One region of the Streptococcus suis S735 genome, then DNA from elsewhere that is predicted to be linked to it. Evidence: riboswitches for the same ligand, from Rfam matches in the RefSeq annotation. Region 1 holds a riboswitch; the other holds the start of a gene.
What was found. A riboswitch is a leader RNA that binds a small molecule or an ion and turns the genes downstream of it on or off. The one in region 1 is predicted to bind thiamine pyrophosphate.

Region 1 (7,925 bases):
GTGTTTTACACTCCACATCTTCCTCTACGGCTGAAGCGAACGGTGTTCGCTTTATTTCCGACCTCCAACAGTCACTATTCTGACTGTTCTGTAGCGAACTCTGTTCGCTCTATCTCCGACCTCCAAAGGTTCCCCAAACCTTTGGAGCTGTGCGGGGGTGGGAGTGAAACAGTCTGGGGATAGACTGTTTCAGCTCAACAACTGGAAATATGAACTTGTTGACGAACTCTCTATGATTATTTGAGTTCTTTCCCACTCCCAATCCTAAATATTTTTCATAATCTCCTGAAAAACCTGACCATGTGGTTGGGATTTTTGAATGCAAAAACACTCTTGGAATTTCCAAGAGTGTTTTACGTAACGGTGTTAAACAGTTTGTAATTTTTATTTCATCGTCGGGAGTGAGAAGGTCTGGTAGACCTTTTCAGCCAATCGCCAAGAAACTGGAGAGCGATTTGAACATCCTAGTGAAAACAAACCTAGCAAGCTACTCTTGCTTACTTCATAGTAGGGAATAGCAACACATCCCGAATAGTAGTTGTATCTGTCAAGAGCATGCAGAGGCGGTCGATACCGATTCCAAGTCCACCTGTTGGTGGCATACCGTATTCGAGGGCTTCGATGTAGTCGTAGTCAACGCCTGTCGCTTCGTCGTCACCGAGTTCTTTAGCCTTGGCTTGGGCTTCAAAGCGTTCCAATTGGTCGATTGGGTCGTTCAATTCTGTAAAGGCATTTCCGTATTCCTTGGTCATGATGAAGAGCTCGAAGCGATCTGTGAAGCGTGGGTCTTCATCGTTTTTCTTAGCCAGTGGAGATACGGCTACTGGGTGACCATAGACAAAGGTTGGTTGGATAAGAGTTGCTTCAACGTATTCTTCAAAGAAGCTGTTGATGATTTGACCAACTTCTGTATGGTGTTTTTCCACAGGGACCTTGTGCTCAGCTGCAAGGGCTTTTGCTTCCTCGAAGCTCATCTCTTGCCAGAAGTCCACGCCAGTTTGTTCCTTAATAGCGTCAACCATGTGGATACGCTTGAATGGCTCGTGGATAGCAATTTCAGTGCCCTGATAAGTCACCGGACCATCACCGACAACAGCCTTGGCAGTGTGCTGGATAATACCTTCGGTCAAGTCCATGATGTCTTGGTAGTCTGCATAAGCTTGGTAAACCTCAATGGAAGTGAACTCAGGGTTGTGGGTCGCATCCATACCTTCGTTACGGAAGATGCGGCCGATTTCATAAACGCGTTCCATACCGCCGACAATCAGGCGTTTGAGGTGGAGTTCTGTCGCGATACGAAGGACCATGTCAATGTTTTGGGCATTGTGGTGGGTGATGAATGGACGAGCTGCAGCACCACCAGCTTCGTTGTGAAGAACTGGTGTTTCCACTTCCAAGAAACCAAGTCCGTCAAGGTAACGGCGGATTTCTGAGATAATTTTTGAGCGGGTCACAAAGCGATCAAAGCTCTCGCGGTTAGTAATCAAGTCCAAATAACGTTTGCGGTAGCGGGTCTCGATGTCTGTCAAACCGTGGAATTTTTCTGGCAATGGGCGGAGCGCTTTAGACAAGTGAGTCAACTTGCGAGCATGGATAGACAACTCACCAACGTTTGTCTTGAAGACATCTCCCTCGACACCGATAAAGTCACCTAGGTCTGCTTTTTTGAAGATTTCATAGTTTTCTTCGCTAACATCATCCTTACGAACGTAGATTTGAATCTGGCCTTCGCGGTCTTGAATGTGAGCAAAACCTGCCTTACCCTTACCACGCTTGGTCATAATACGACCTGCAATGATTGCTGTTTGCCCTAATTCTTCCAAGTCTTCTTTTGATTTGTCTTCGTACTGGGCCTTCAATTCAGCTGAGTTGGCAGAACGCTCAAAACGTTTTCCAAATGGGTCAATGCCTTGTTCAGCAAGAGCCGTCATTTTCTCACGACGGACAATCTGTTGGTCATTTAATTCTTCAAAATGTTCAGTTGACATAAAAATTTTATTCCTCCAAAGTCTGTTATTTCTATTTTATCATAGAAGAGAGAAAAAATCAGTATAAATTGCTAATAGGATAGGAAAAAACAGCAGAAAATTCTACTGTTTTGCTTTATAGCTGGTATCATTCCAAGCTAATTCTGTAAAGTTTTCGAAATCGCTTGTTTCTAAAATAGTAACCGATGCATTATCCAAACCACCTCGGTGACGCAGTTGGGCTGGTGGAAAACCAAGTAGGCGATGGATAGAAGCGGTTAGAAAAGCACCATGGCTGACGATGAGGACTGTTTCCATGTCTTGCCCTTTCAGCGATTGGACAAAGTCCACCATTCGTTGAGTTACCTGGCGAACGCTCTCAGCTTCAAATAAGTCATTGTTAAAAAGTGCTAGATTATGTTTGAGTGCCCAGGCTTGTTTGGGATAGATGGCACGAAAAATTGCCATCTTGCTTCCTTCCAGCGTTCCAAAATTCCATTCACGTAATTGTTGCGTGGTTAGAATGGTTTGGCAATGGTGATTGGCTTTGGCAATTTCTACGGCAGTGCTATGTGCGCGCTGCAAATCACTAGAATAAATAGCATCAAAGGGGATTTCAGCAAGGTATTTGCCTAGTTTTTCTAAATCCTGATAAGATTCAGGCAAGAGAGCTGAATCTCCAGAATAGCCTTGAAAGCGTCCCTCCAAATTCCATTCGGTCTTACCGTGACGGACAAAGTAGATTTTCAAGTCTAGTCCCTCCCCTCGATCAAATCGGCAAAGTCAGCTTTTACAAAATCAGCTAATACCTGACTGTCAATTCGAATCGACCGACCAATTTCTCCAGCAGAGACAATCAAGTGACCGAGTTCAAGGGCAGATTGATCAATGTAGATTGGGAAATTATGCTTCTGACGAATGCCTACGGGATTGTTGGCACCATGGATGTAGCCAGTTGTCTTTTCCAAGTCCTTTTGCGGAATCATACTCACTTTTTTATTGCCAGAGATCTTGGCTAATTGTTTCTCAGACAGGTGTTCTGTGATTGGGATAATGCCGATAATTGGTCCAGTTTTATCTCCAGTTAATGCCAGTGTTTTGTAAATTTCGTGTTCTTCAATTCCTGGTGGAAGTTGACCTTCGAAGGCATTTAAAACAAGGCTATCATGATTGATCTTAGCCTTGTCCAATATTTGGTCCACCAAGGTTTTCTTTATTTTAACCTTTTTTGCCATTATTTATATTTTTCCTCAAGTTTACTCATCCAAAGCCCTAACCATGCTCCTAGTATAAATAGGACAATAGCAGCAATCCATGTAACAAAGTTAGCGCCAGCATAGGAAATAGACTCTTTATTACTTGCTTGTGGAATCAAAATTAGGAGAGTAGAAGATGAAACGATACCAATAATAAAGTGATAAACACGTGAATGGTATACTTTCAGAGCGTGGTCCATTGCTTTTGAAAATGCAACCATTGCAAGAACGCCACCGATTGCGATTGGTAGGAAGGTACCGAATAGATCAAGTGATTTGAAACCATTTAGCATTGGCGTGTAGATACCCAAAATCAATAGTAAGTTTGAAGGGCTGAGTCCAGGAACAAGTACCCCTAAAGCAATCAAGGCACCTGCCAATACAAAACTAGCAAAAGTAGCTGGAAGTGTCCCGACAAGATCGCTCAAATTGTAAAGTAGGAGGCCAGAAATAATGAATGTCCCAATCAACCAAGCCAAATCAATGCTATCTCGTTTGCTCTTTTGAGTTGATTCTTTAAGTAGGCTAGGAATCGTTCCCACGATTGCTCCCGCAAAGGCCCACAAAACTGGGACTTGGAAATGTTGCAATAAAAATTCTACAGGGAAAGAGAAAAGTGCGATTCCCAAAATTCCACCAATTCCTACAGGAACAAAATAAAGAAAGTTTTCCTTGAAATCTTTTCGAATATTTGCTAAAAATCCAATTAGTCGCTCATAGATTCCGAGGATAGCAGCGAGTACCCCCCCAGAGACACCAGGTAAGATAAAGCCGAGTGCGATAATCATACCTTTAATAATTCTTGAAATCCAAGAAGCCATAATTTCCTCCAAAATGTATTATAACGTTCCTATTATAGCATAAAGCAAGTAAAAATAATTAAAAAGACTGCCTGTTAGATAAAATCCAGCAGGCAGTTTTGGTTAAAGATTGTAAAAACCTGGTCTTGCTCTATAGAGTAAAATGAGCAGAATAGAGGCAATTGCTGTGGAAGGAAGAATATAGCTGATATTGTAGGTAAAGGAATAGAACCAGACAGGCATACCATCTGGAGCGTAGTCTGCGTAGAAAATAATTCCTGATAAGAAGGTGGCTAACAATCGGATGCTTCCTCCTAGAAAACTAGCCAGAGTAATGATGAGAGTAGCATTTTTTAGATTGTTTTGTTTGGATAGGGTGGGTGCCACTAAACCTGCTAAACCAATTCCGGCGTAAGAAAATGCGTAGTCGAGAAAAACTTGAAAAACGTTTAGGAAGTAGCCACCGTAGAAAAGTTGAATGGTTCCTACAATACCACCAGTAAGAACTCCTACCCCTAGTCCGTGGCGCAGAGCAAGCAGTAAGATTGGAAGCATGACTAAAGACACAGATCCACCTTGGGGCATTGTAAAGAGCGGGATTTTGTCAAAGACGAGGGCAATGGCAGAAAAGATAGCAACTTCAGCTAGGATGGGTAATTTTGATGTGGGCATAAAAAGACTCCTTTGTAGATGGTCAACAAAGGAGTGTTTATAGCAGAGTATAGTATCATTCTATAAAGCACACAATTCCTACGCTAGTTTTAACTAGATCAGGTTCGAGGATTTCGCAGTTGCGATCTCAGCCGAAGCACTCCTTTGTGTATATGTAATTAGTGAAATTGTATCATTTTATTCGGGTGTTGTAAATAGTTTCTGATAAACTTCATTAGGATCCTTCAGGGTAGTAATAATGTTGAGGTCTAGGTGGTGCTCAAAGCCGTTTACATAACCACGTGAGGTATATTGGTGAAGATCGTAGTTCAAGTCAGTATTTGGAGCGGCATTGTAGTAGCCAGAATCATCACCGTATGTAGGAATCCAAATAGCGTCAAATTTATCCACATTGATGCTGTGGTCTTCCATGAAATAGGTTCCGACGTAAATTCCAATGTTTTTAGCGCCGAGAGTTTCTAACTCTTTTCGAAAAGCCTCCACTCCAGCATTCATATCATCCATGGTATATTCTTCGACGTCTAACCAATAGAAGGTTGGCTTGTACTTATTTGCGGCCTTATAAAAGCTTCGAGCTTCCTCTCGCATGTTCTCAATACTATTTCCCGTGACATAGGCATAGACAGCAACAGGTATATTTCTTGCTTGAAATTCTTTAATATGGGTATCAAAGGATTTATCTAACCCATTTTTATCAGTCGCAGTATTTTCGTTTTTAGTGTGTGATCCACTTTGAATACGAACGATGGCGCCAGAAATGTTTTTGCTAAGGGTATCGTAGTCAATTTCAGACGGTCTCTGCCAAGCAGAAACGTCGATGATAGGTTTCATTTCGAGCGCATTTGCAATGTAATAACTCGAACTAGAATTTGTTGTTTTAGAACTTGTACTGGTGTTTGATTGTGTGACTGCGGGTTCGTTAGCTACCTCCGTCTTATTTACAGTATTTCCAGTCACCCCAGTGATGAAAATAAGAGCAAAGAAGGATAGGAAAAAACCAACAACAATCATCGGATTTAGTTTCTTTCTCATCTCCTCAATTCTACCGTAAAATCATGAAAAAATCAAAAAAATACGATTCAAGAAATAGTAAAAGATTATCTGAACTTGACATAATAAAGGGAATAGGGTAGGCTAAATTGGTATGCATGACAAAAGTGAAAAAGTAAGACGTGTTAGTCAGCTAGTTGTTCTGTCCTCTTTGACGATTGTTTTAAGGGTGGTTTTTGGACCGTTGCCCAATATAAAGCCTCTCACGGCTATTTTCCTCATTGTTCTGTCCTATTTCAGTTTGCTGGAGAGCTGGATATTGATGATACTAGTGATGGTAGGGAGTGGCTTGCTTTTTGGATTTGGCACAGTTGTTTTGTGGCAAGTTCTTAGTTTTGCTTTTATCCAATTTATATGGTGGTTGGCAATCGGTCCTTTTATCAAAAAAGAGAACATTCCCTTGTGGCTACAGAGTCTTCTGGCGGGGATTCTTGTCTTTTTGTATGGGCTAACGATAAGTTTTTTATCTGCTACACAGTTTGGGACTTCTCCTATCGTCTTTTGGCTTAATGGTTTAGTCTTTGATAGTTTACACGCTACTTCAACAGTTTTGTTTTATCCAATTATTGATTATATTTTTAGGAGATTTTATAAATGAAAAAAATTAGTATTATGTTGATGGTTGTCTTCTCGCTCTTCTTGGCTGCTTGTACAAACACTACCGAGAAACAGAACAACTCGGCTATCGAAGTCACTTTGCAGATTACAACCAAGGACAAAGAGAATCGTCAGGAAGTCACTGCGGAAGAAGGTGATAGTGTCATGGATGTGCTTAAAGAACATCATGACATTGTAGAAGACAATGGTTTGATAACAGAAATTGATGGTGTTAGCCAAGATACGAGTACCAATACATACTGGATGTATAAAGTTAATGGCCAAATGGCTGATAAAGGGGCGAAAGACCTTACAGTTGCGAATGGGGATGAAATTGAATTTTATCTTGAAACATTTGAATAGATATGAAAGGCTTCGGCCTTTTTCTTGTCGACAAAAGTCAGTTCCGAATGTTTGCAGAGCAACTTAGAAAGTGATAAGTATTTTTATACAAAGTATGCTATAATAAGAGCTATACTCGAAGAAGGTTGGATAAGCAATGAAGATTGACAAACGCCAGTTGTTGAATTATTCCATACTGATTCCCTATCTCATCTTATCGGTGATTGGGTTGGTCATGGTCTATTCGACAACCAGTGCTACGCAAATTATTAATGGTGGAAATCCATTTAGAACAGTGATTAACCAGGCAGGATTCTGGATTGTCAGCTTGGTAGCAATCTATACGATTTATCGTATGAAATTAAGTTTTTTACGCAAGAAAGCCGTTATCTATTCGGTTATTTTGGTAGAAGTATTTCTGTTAGCTATTTCTCGGTTGTTTCCTCCGATTAACGGGGCTCATGGATGGATTCCTCTGCCAATCGCAGGAACCTTGCAGCCGGCAGAATATTTGAAATTAATTATCATTTGGTATCTGGCACATGAGTTTGCAAAACAACAGGCGGATATTCGGACTTATGACTATGTATCGTTGATTAAAGGAAGTTGGATTCCGAAAGAGTTTACAGATTGGCGGGTGGTCAGTCTGCTCCTCCTAGGTCTAGTTGCGACACTGCCGGACTTGGGAAATGCGACGATTATTGTGCTGATTATGGTCGTGATGATTAGTGTGAGTGGGATTGCCTATCGCTGGTTTTCAACAGCGGTTTTAGGAATTGTGGCCGCCTCAACAGTTATTCTAGGGACGATTCGTATTTTGGGTGTAGAAACGGTGGAAAAAATTCCGCTCTTTGGTTATATTGCTCGTCGTTTTGCTGCCTATTTTGATCCATTTGGTAATGCCACCAACTCAGGTCTTCAATTGACTCATTCTTACTATGCGATGAGTAACGGTGGATGGCTTGGACGTGGTTTGGGAAATTCGATTGAGAAAAAGGGGTATCTACCAGAGGCCCACACCGACTTTGCGTTTTCGATTGTCATTGAAGAACTCGGTTTTGTTGGAGCTAGTTTAATTCTAGCCTTATTGTTCTTTTTGATTATTCGAATTATTATTGTAGGCGTCCGTGCTCGTAGTCCATTTAATGCGATGATGGCACTTGGAATGGCAGGTATGCTTCTGATTCAAACATTTGTCAATATCGGAGGAATTTCAGGAATTATTCCTGCAACGGGGGTAA
Region 2 (7,925 bases), 210 kb from region 1:
AGTTCTGAATAGAGGAAATCTCGTTGAGGACGTGCCTTGGCAGAAACGAGGTCGTATTCGTTGGCCAGGCTCGCCAATTCAGTATTCATCTTATCGACTTCCAAAGGAAGGAAGGCATAGTGGGAAAGTCTGCTATCAAGAATAACGATTTTTTCGTATTCTGTTAAGGCGGAAACGATGGTATCCTTATCAGTTAGCTTTCCTTTGTAATTCGATTCGAAAGCTGTCACTTGCTTAGCGTAGGCTGCCAAATTTTCTTTGTAGTTATCAGGGGTCGGAAATAGAATGTCCGTATCCCAAGTTAATTGCACATCAATTTCTTGACGTTTAGGCATTGCATTTGTCATGATTTTCTCCTTATTTCATTTTAATAGGTCCATTATATCATACTAAAGGGCTTTCAGCGAAAATAAGCCAAGGCAAAATTTATGAAAAAGAATACTTGACAAAATACACAAAAACCTAGATAATGTAAGTATGAAAGGGTTTACTGAAAACCAGAAAGGAGCTTTTATGCAAGTCATTAAACGTAGTGGAGAGATTGTTGAATTTGATCCAGATAAAATCTACCAAGCCATCATTAAAGCTGCACAGACAGTCTATGTCATTGATGAAACTTGGCGGAAAAATCTTGCTCAGGTCACAAAGAAAGTAGTGCTTGACTTGGAAGAAGCTCATACAGAGCGACCAACGATTAGCATGGTTCAGTCGCAAGTTGAACATCGTCTTTTAGATGCAGGGTATATTTCTATTGCTGAGCATTACATTTCCTATCGCTTGCAACGTGATTTAGAACGTAACGGCTATGGCGATAAGATTATTGTACATCTGCGTTTTGAACAAGTACGTTAAGAGAAACCTAGAGAAATCTAGGTTTTTGCTTTTATATATCTTTACATTGTTTAAAGAAAATAGCATTTCAAAAACTTTTTGAAAAAAATGTGATATTCTGAGCATATTTTTTGAAATCGGTAACATTTATATTGTATAATATAGTTCGTAAAAAAATATATTTTCGAAAGTGAGATTTTACATTATGGCTAAAATCGTTGTTGTCGGTGCTAACCATGCTGGTACTGCCGCAATCAAAACTATGTTGACAAATTATGGTCAAGAAAATGAAATCGTTGTATTTGACCAAAACTCAAATATTTCATTCTTGGGTTGTGGTATGGCTTTGTGGATCGGTGAGCAAATTGGCGGTCCTGAAGGACTTTTCTACTCAAACAAAGAAGAGTTGGAGAGCTTGGGTGCGACAGTATACATGGAGTCACCTGTTACAAACATTGACTATGATGCCAAAACAGTTACAGCGCTTGTAAATGGTCAAGAACATGTTGAATCATTTGAAAAACTTCTTTTCGCAACTGGTTCACAACCTATCTTACCACCAATCAAAGGAGCTGAAATCAAAGAAGGTTCGCTTGAATTTGAAGCAACTCTTGAAAACTTGCAATTTGTTAAATTGTACCAAAACTCAGCAGATGTTATTGAAAAATTGAAAAACAAAGACATCAACCGCGTCGCAGTTGTTGGTGCTGGTTACATCGGTGTTGAGCTTGCGGAAGCATTCCAACGTAAAGGTAAAGAAGTAGTACTTATTGATGTTGTGGATACATGTTTGGCTGGGTACTATGACCGTGACTTGTCAGACCTTATGGCTAAAAACTTGGAAGAGCATGGTATCAAACTTGCCTTCGGCGAAACTGTTAAAGAAGTTGCTGGTAATGGTAAAGTTGAGAAAATCATCACTGACAAGAACGAATACGATGTTGACATGGTTATCTTGGCTGTTGGTTTCCGTCCAAACACTGCGCTTGCAGGTGAAGGAATCGAGCGCTTCCGTAATGGTGCCTTCCTTGTAAACAAACGTCAAGAAACTTCTATCCCAGGCGTTTACGCTATCGGTGACTGTGCAACAATCTACGACAACGCTACTGGCGATACAAGCTACATCGCTTTGGCTTCAAATGCAGTACGTACTGGTATCGTAGCAGCTCACAACATCTGTGGCACTGACCTTGAAGGTATCGGTGTACAAGGTTCTAACGGTATCTCTATCTACGGTCTTAACCTTGTATCAACAGGTTTGACACTTGAAAAAGCTACTCGTCTTGGTTTGAACGCTGCTGTTACTGAAGTAACAGACAACCAAAAACCAGAATTCATGGAGCACGGCAACTTCCCTGTCACTATCAAGATTGTTTACGATAAAGATTCACGTCGTATCCTTGGTGCGCAAATGGCTGCTCGTGAAGACATCTCATTGGGTATCCACCTCTTCTCATTGGCAATCCAAGAAGGTGTAACAATCGAAAAATTGGCCTTGACAGACTTGTTCTTCTTGCCACACTTCAACAAACCATACAACTACATCACAGTAGCTGCCTTGGGTGCTGAATAATTAATTGAATACAAAAGCTCAGAGATGACTCTGGGCTTTTTTTGCTTGCCATCTATCACATTGAACTGTCTATCGAGAGATTTTTTGGTATAATGGAGAGAATGATTATAACGAACCTGTATTCACAGTGTAGTACTTCCATCTAAGCCTAGTTTTTCAGCTATTCATCGTTTGTTTTTCAAAAAATACAGTCGGTATTCCTTCAAAAAACTGCCTTGATTAGCGAAAAACTATCTCTTATTTAAAAGCACTCCACTTGTAATACATGTTCTAAGAAAGTATGAGAAAATGAACCCATTATTAAACGGAATGAATGACAGACAGGCAGAAGCGGTACAGACGACGGAAGGTCCGCTTTTGATTATGGCAGGGGCTGGTTCGGGTAAGACGCGAGTCCTGACCCACCGTATCGCTTATTTGATTGATGAAAAAATGGTCAATCCTTGGAATATCCTAGCCATTACCTTTACCAACAAGGCGGCACGGGAGATGAAGGAGCGGGCCTATGCCCTCAATCCTGCCACGCAAGCCTGTTTGATAGCTACCTTCCACTCCATGTGTGTGCGGATTTTGCGTCGGGATGCTGACCATATCGGTTACAATCGCAATTTTACGATTGTCGATCCAGGTGAGCAACGCAGTCTCATGAAACGGATTTTAAAAAATCTCAATCTAGATCCGAAAAAGTGGAGTGAACGTTCTATCCTGGGCACCATTTCCAATGCCAAAAACGACTTGATTGATGACAAGGCATTTGAAGCGCAGGCAGGCGACCTATACACGCAGATTGTTGCTAAATGCTACACGGCTTATCAAAAGGAACTAAGACAGTCAGAGGCCGTTGACTTTGATGATTTGATTATGTTGACGCTCCGCCTTTTTGACCAAAATCCAGAGGTCCTGACCTATTACCAGCAGAAATTCCAGTATATCCATGTCGATGAGTATCAGGATACCAACCATGCCCAGTACCAATTAGTCAAGCTCCTGGCATCACGTTTCAAGAATATCTGCGTGGTCGGAGATGCGGACCAGTCTATCTATGGTTGGCGTGGTGCGGATATGCAAAATATCCTGGACTTTGAAAAGGACTATCCAGAGAGCAAGGTTGTGCTTTTGGAGGAAAACTATCGTTCGACCAAGAACGTCTTGCAGGCTGCCAATGAGGTCATCGAAAACAACCGCAATCGACGTCCCAAAAAACTCTGGACACAGAATGCCCAAGGGGATTTGATTACTTACTATCGTGCCAGAGATGAGAATGACGAGGCGATTTTTGTCGCAGGGCAGATTGACCAGTTGCACCGAGAAGGCAAGGCTTATAAGGATTTTACAGTTCTCTACCGTACCAATGCCCAATCACGTACCATTGAAGAAGCCCTGCTCAAATCTAATATCCCTTATACCATGGTTGGAGGAACCAAGTTCTACAGCCGTAAGGAAATCCGGGATGTGATTTCTTATTTGAATATCATTGCAAATCCATCGGATAATATCTCCTATGAACGCATTGTCAATGAGCCCAAACGTGGCGTTGGACCTGGTACGGTTGACAAACTCCGTGATTTTGCGACCAGCCACAGTATGTCCTTGCTAGAAGCTTCTCAGGATATTATGTTGTCACCAGTCAAGGGCAAGGCAGCGCAGGCAGTCTTTGACCTAGCCAATCTCCTCTATAATCTTCGCAATCAATTAGACAACTTGACGGTTACCCAAGTAGTCGAGGCAGTATTGAACCAAACAGGCTACATCGATGCCCTTGCAGCACAAAATACCCTGGAAGCAAATGCCCGCATTGAAAACATCCAGGAATTCCTTTCTGTTACCAAAAACTTTGATGAAAAGGATGTTGAGGAAGAAGAGACAGGTCTAGATAAATTAACACGCTTCCTGCTTGATTTGGCCCTGATTGCTGACACAGATGATGGCGATACAGAATCTTCAGAAGTGACTCTTATGACCCTCCACGCAGCCAAAGGTCTGGAATTTCCAGTTGTCTTCTTGATTGGTATGGAGGAAAATGTCTTCCCACTTAGTCGTGCAGCAGAAGAAGAGGACGAATTGGAGGAAGAACGTCGTTTGGCATACGTAGGCATCACCCGTGCTGAGCAGACTCTCTACCTGACCAATGCCAATTCTCGACTCCTTTTCGGTCGCACCAACTACAACCAACCAAGCCGCTTTATTCGAGAAATTTCCAGTGACTTGCTTGATTATCAAGGCCTCGCTCGTCCAGCTAATACTAGCTTTAAGGCTTCTTATGTCAATGGCAGAGCGACACAGTTTGGACAAGGCATGAGCTTGCAACAAGCCCTACAAAGTCGAAAAGCATCCGTACAACCATCTGCCAAGCTCGGAGGTAGTATGCCCTTCGCATCAAGCAACCAATCGTCAAGCTCAGGCACCAACTGGTCAGTTGGTGACATCGCAGTCCATAAGAAATGGGGCCGCGGAACAGTCCTTGAAGTATCAGGTTCAGGCAGCAATCAAGAACTCAAAATCAATTTCCCTGATATGGGACTCAAAAAAGTCTTGGCAAGCTTAGCGCCGATAAGTAAAGAAGATTAAATTTAGTTAAAAAATAATTGCAGTAAGCTCGAAAATATGATAAAGTATTTTTGTAAAATTGAATAGAACATTTGGGGTGCCAAGAGGCTGAGATTATACCCATCGAACCTGATGCAGTTAGGACTGCCGAAGGGAAATGTGTATCAACAAATTTTGTTGACAAGTACTATATTTGTATTCTAGTATAGAATACTGTATTTACTGGTCATCAATCATCGTAGGTGTAACTCCATTTGATAAACCATCAGATGGAGTTTTTTCTATTGTCGAATGAAGAGTTCTCAGAAATACGGAATTGAGTGCAGGTAGCTCGACCAGCCTAGAGGCTATACTACGATGGAAATAAGATATGCGCAATAAGTCACTTTCGTAGAGTTCGACAAGGCGAAACTGATGATAAGGCTAATACAATTAATAGTATTTTCACAAATCCCCTTAGCCCCTTCAATTTACATTTTCACCGAGAAAAAGAGAAAGGAGATATAGATGAACAAAATGGTCATTTGGTTTGACCTTGATGGCGTTATCTTTGATTCCTATGGGGTCTGGGATCAGGTGGTTCAAGGAATTTTGAAACATCACGGGGTTGCTTATACCCAGCAGATAAGGGAAGAACTTTGGCGTATTCCAATGGAAGATGTCAACGGGTATTTATTGCAACTTGTGGAGAATTCCTTAGATGAGAATGAACTTGAAAGGCAAAAAATGAATCAACTGCAATCACTATATAGAGATATTTCCTTGATGGATGGTGTGCATGAACTCCTATCTACATTGAAGGCAAAAGGTGCAGTCATGTACGCAGTCACTTCAAACTATCTGGAGCTGGCTGAACTAGGATTGTCATCCCATCATCTTTCAAACTATTTTGTGAAACTATTTAGCAGTTTGAATCTGTTTGGAAGCGATAAAAATAGGGAGTTTTACCAATTCATCCTACATCAGGAACGGATAGATCCAGCCAATATCGTAATGGTCGAGGATAATAAGAACAATCTTTGTATTGGACATGAGTTAGGAATAGCGGGAGTTTATATAGAACATCCAAATTCCCCTTTTTCTGATGAGAATACAGGTATAGTTAGCATCAAGCAATTAAGTGAATTAATACCAATTTTGGAGGATAGAAAATGACATCTTTACATGTAGCATTATCAATAGCAGGAACAGATCCAACAGGCGGAGCAGGCATTATGGCTGATTTGAAGAGCTTTCAGGCTAGATCAGTTTATGGTATGGCAGTCGTGACGAGTGTCGTTGCTCAAAATACCAAAGGGGTGCAACTAATTCGTCATCTTGATCAGGAAATTTTAGAAGAACAATTGAAAAGTGTCTTTCAGGACATTGTTCCAGATGCAATAAAAACTGGAATGTTAGCACAAGTCGAGACCATTGAGCTTGTCGCAAGCTATCTTGCAAAACAGAAGTGTCCATATGTCTTGGATCCTGTTATGGTCGCAACGAGTGGAGACCGTTTGATTGAAGAGGATGCAATCAAAGCGCTGAAAACAAAATTACTGCCCCTTGCTACCATCATTACACCGAATCTACCGGAAGCAGAAGTTCTAGTCGGTAGAACACTGAAAAGTGAAAATGACATCATGAATGCGGGCCGTTGGATTCGGAAAGAACTTGGGGTAAAAAATGTGGTCATTAAGGGTGGACATCTGGCAAAGGCGGCATCTGACTACTTATTTTTAGAAGATGGTGAGATTAGTGTCATCAGTGCAGCACGCATTTCTACGAACCATACCCATGGTACAGGTTGTACCTACGCGGCAGTCATTACTGCAGAGTTGGCGAAAGGTCGGACAGTAGCAAAAGCAGTCGAAACTGCCAAACGATTTATTACAGAAGCAATTCAGACTGCTCTAGAACTGGGGCATGGAAATGGTCCTGTCAATCATACCACCTACAGAGGAGAGTAACTAGATGTATTTGGAAAAATTACGTAGTCAAAATCCCTTGACCATTTGTATTACGAATGATGTAGTCAAAAATTTTACAGCTAATGGCTTACTTGCTCTCGGTGCCTCACCTGCAATGAGCGAGTATCCAGAAGATTTGGAGGATCTACTTCCCTATACAAAGGGGTTATTGATTAATACAGGAACCTTGACCAATGAAACTTGGGAACTATACAAATCTGCCTTGGATATTGCTGAGAAATATGGTGTACCTACTGTCTTAGATCCTGTTGCGGCAGGTGCTGGTGCCTATCGCAAGAAAGTTACCTTGGATCTGTTACATCATCATACTATTTCACTCGTTCGTGGGAATGCAGGAGAAATTGCAGCCTTGATTGGTGAAAGTATTGAAACGAAAGGGGTAGATTCTGCTCAGATTGACAATGTAGGTGAACTTGCTCTCAGAGCCAACCAACAATTAGGAATTCCTGTTGTGATTACAGGAAAAAAAGATGCTGTCGCTGTGAATCATCAGGTTCGGATTTTGGAAAATGGTAGTGAGTTAATGCCACTAGTGACAGGGACAGGATGCCTGCTGGGAGCAGTTCTGGCTGCCTTTATTCACCTGGCTGATGAGGATTCATTATTGGATTGTTTGGAAGAGGTCCTATCGGCTTATTCGATCGCTGGAGAAATGGCAGAGCAGAAAACCTCACTACCAGGAACCTTCCAGATTGAGTTTATAAATAGCCTCTATGCAATCCAATCAGAAGAGGTTGAAGAAAATAAAAAGGTCATTCATTATGAATAGAAAAATGCTTCAAGTTTACTTTATTTGTGGCACGTCAGATTGTCCAAAAGGCAAATTTTTGGATGTACTGGAAAAGGCATTGCAGGCAGGAATCACTTGTTTTCAATTTCGTGAAAAAGGTGAGCAAGGTTTAACAGGGGCTGATAAACTACTGTTGGCAAAACAAGTTCAACACCTGTGTCACCGCTATCAGGTTCCATTAATCATTAATGATGATGTTGAGTTAGCACGTGCC

Region 2: linked by a shared signal. The riboswitch ahead of YYK_RS03495 (HAD family hydrolase) and the one ahead of thiT (energy-coupled thiamine transporter ThiT) in region 1 are both predicted to bind thiamine pyrophosphate.

What each region holds. Positions count from the first base shown of each region.
Region 1 covers NC_018526.1:495,507-503,431, forward strand. The annotation lists gene lysS (lysine--tRNA ligase) at 498-1,988, opposite strand; gene YYK_RS02520 (histidine phosphatase family protein) at 2,091-2,717, opposite strand; gene YYK_RS02525 (YbaK/EbsC family protein) at 2,720-3,202, opposite strand; gene YYK_RS02530 (DUF368 domain-containing protein) at 3,202-4,044, opposite strand; gene thiT (energy-coupled thiamine transporter ThiT) at 4,147-4,695, opposite strand; TPP riboswitch at 4,754-4,849, opposite strand; gene YYK_RS02540 (glycoside hydrolase family 25 protein) at 4,873-5,727, opposite strand; gene YYK_RS02545 (hypothetical protein) at 5,840-6,343, shown strand; gene YYK_RS02550 (DUF4430 domain-containing protein) at 6,340-6,705, shown strand; gene ftsW (cell division peptidoglycan polymerase FtsW) at 6,842-7,925, shown strand, end outside.
Region 2 covers NC_018526.1:703,974-711,898, forward strand. The annotation lists gene pepF (oligoendopeptidase F) at 1-347, opposite strand, end outside; gene YYK_RS03480 (ATP cone domain-containing protein) at 514-852, shown strand; gene nox (H2O-forming NADH oxidase) at 1,037-2,404, shown strand; gene pcrA (DNA helicase PcrA) at 2,693-4,972, shown strand; TPP riboswitch at 5,035-5,124, shown strand; gene YYK_RS03495 (HAD family hydrolase) at 5,459-6,106, shown strand; gene thiD (bifunctional hydroxymethylpyrimidine kinase/phosphomethylpyrimidine kinase) at 6,103-6,900, shown strand; gene thiM (hydroxyethylthiazole kinase) at 6,905-7,690, shown strand; gene thiE (thiamine phosphate synthase) at 7,683-7,925, shown strand, end outside.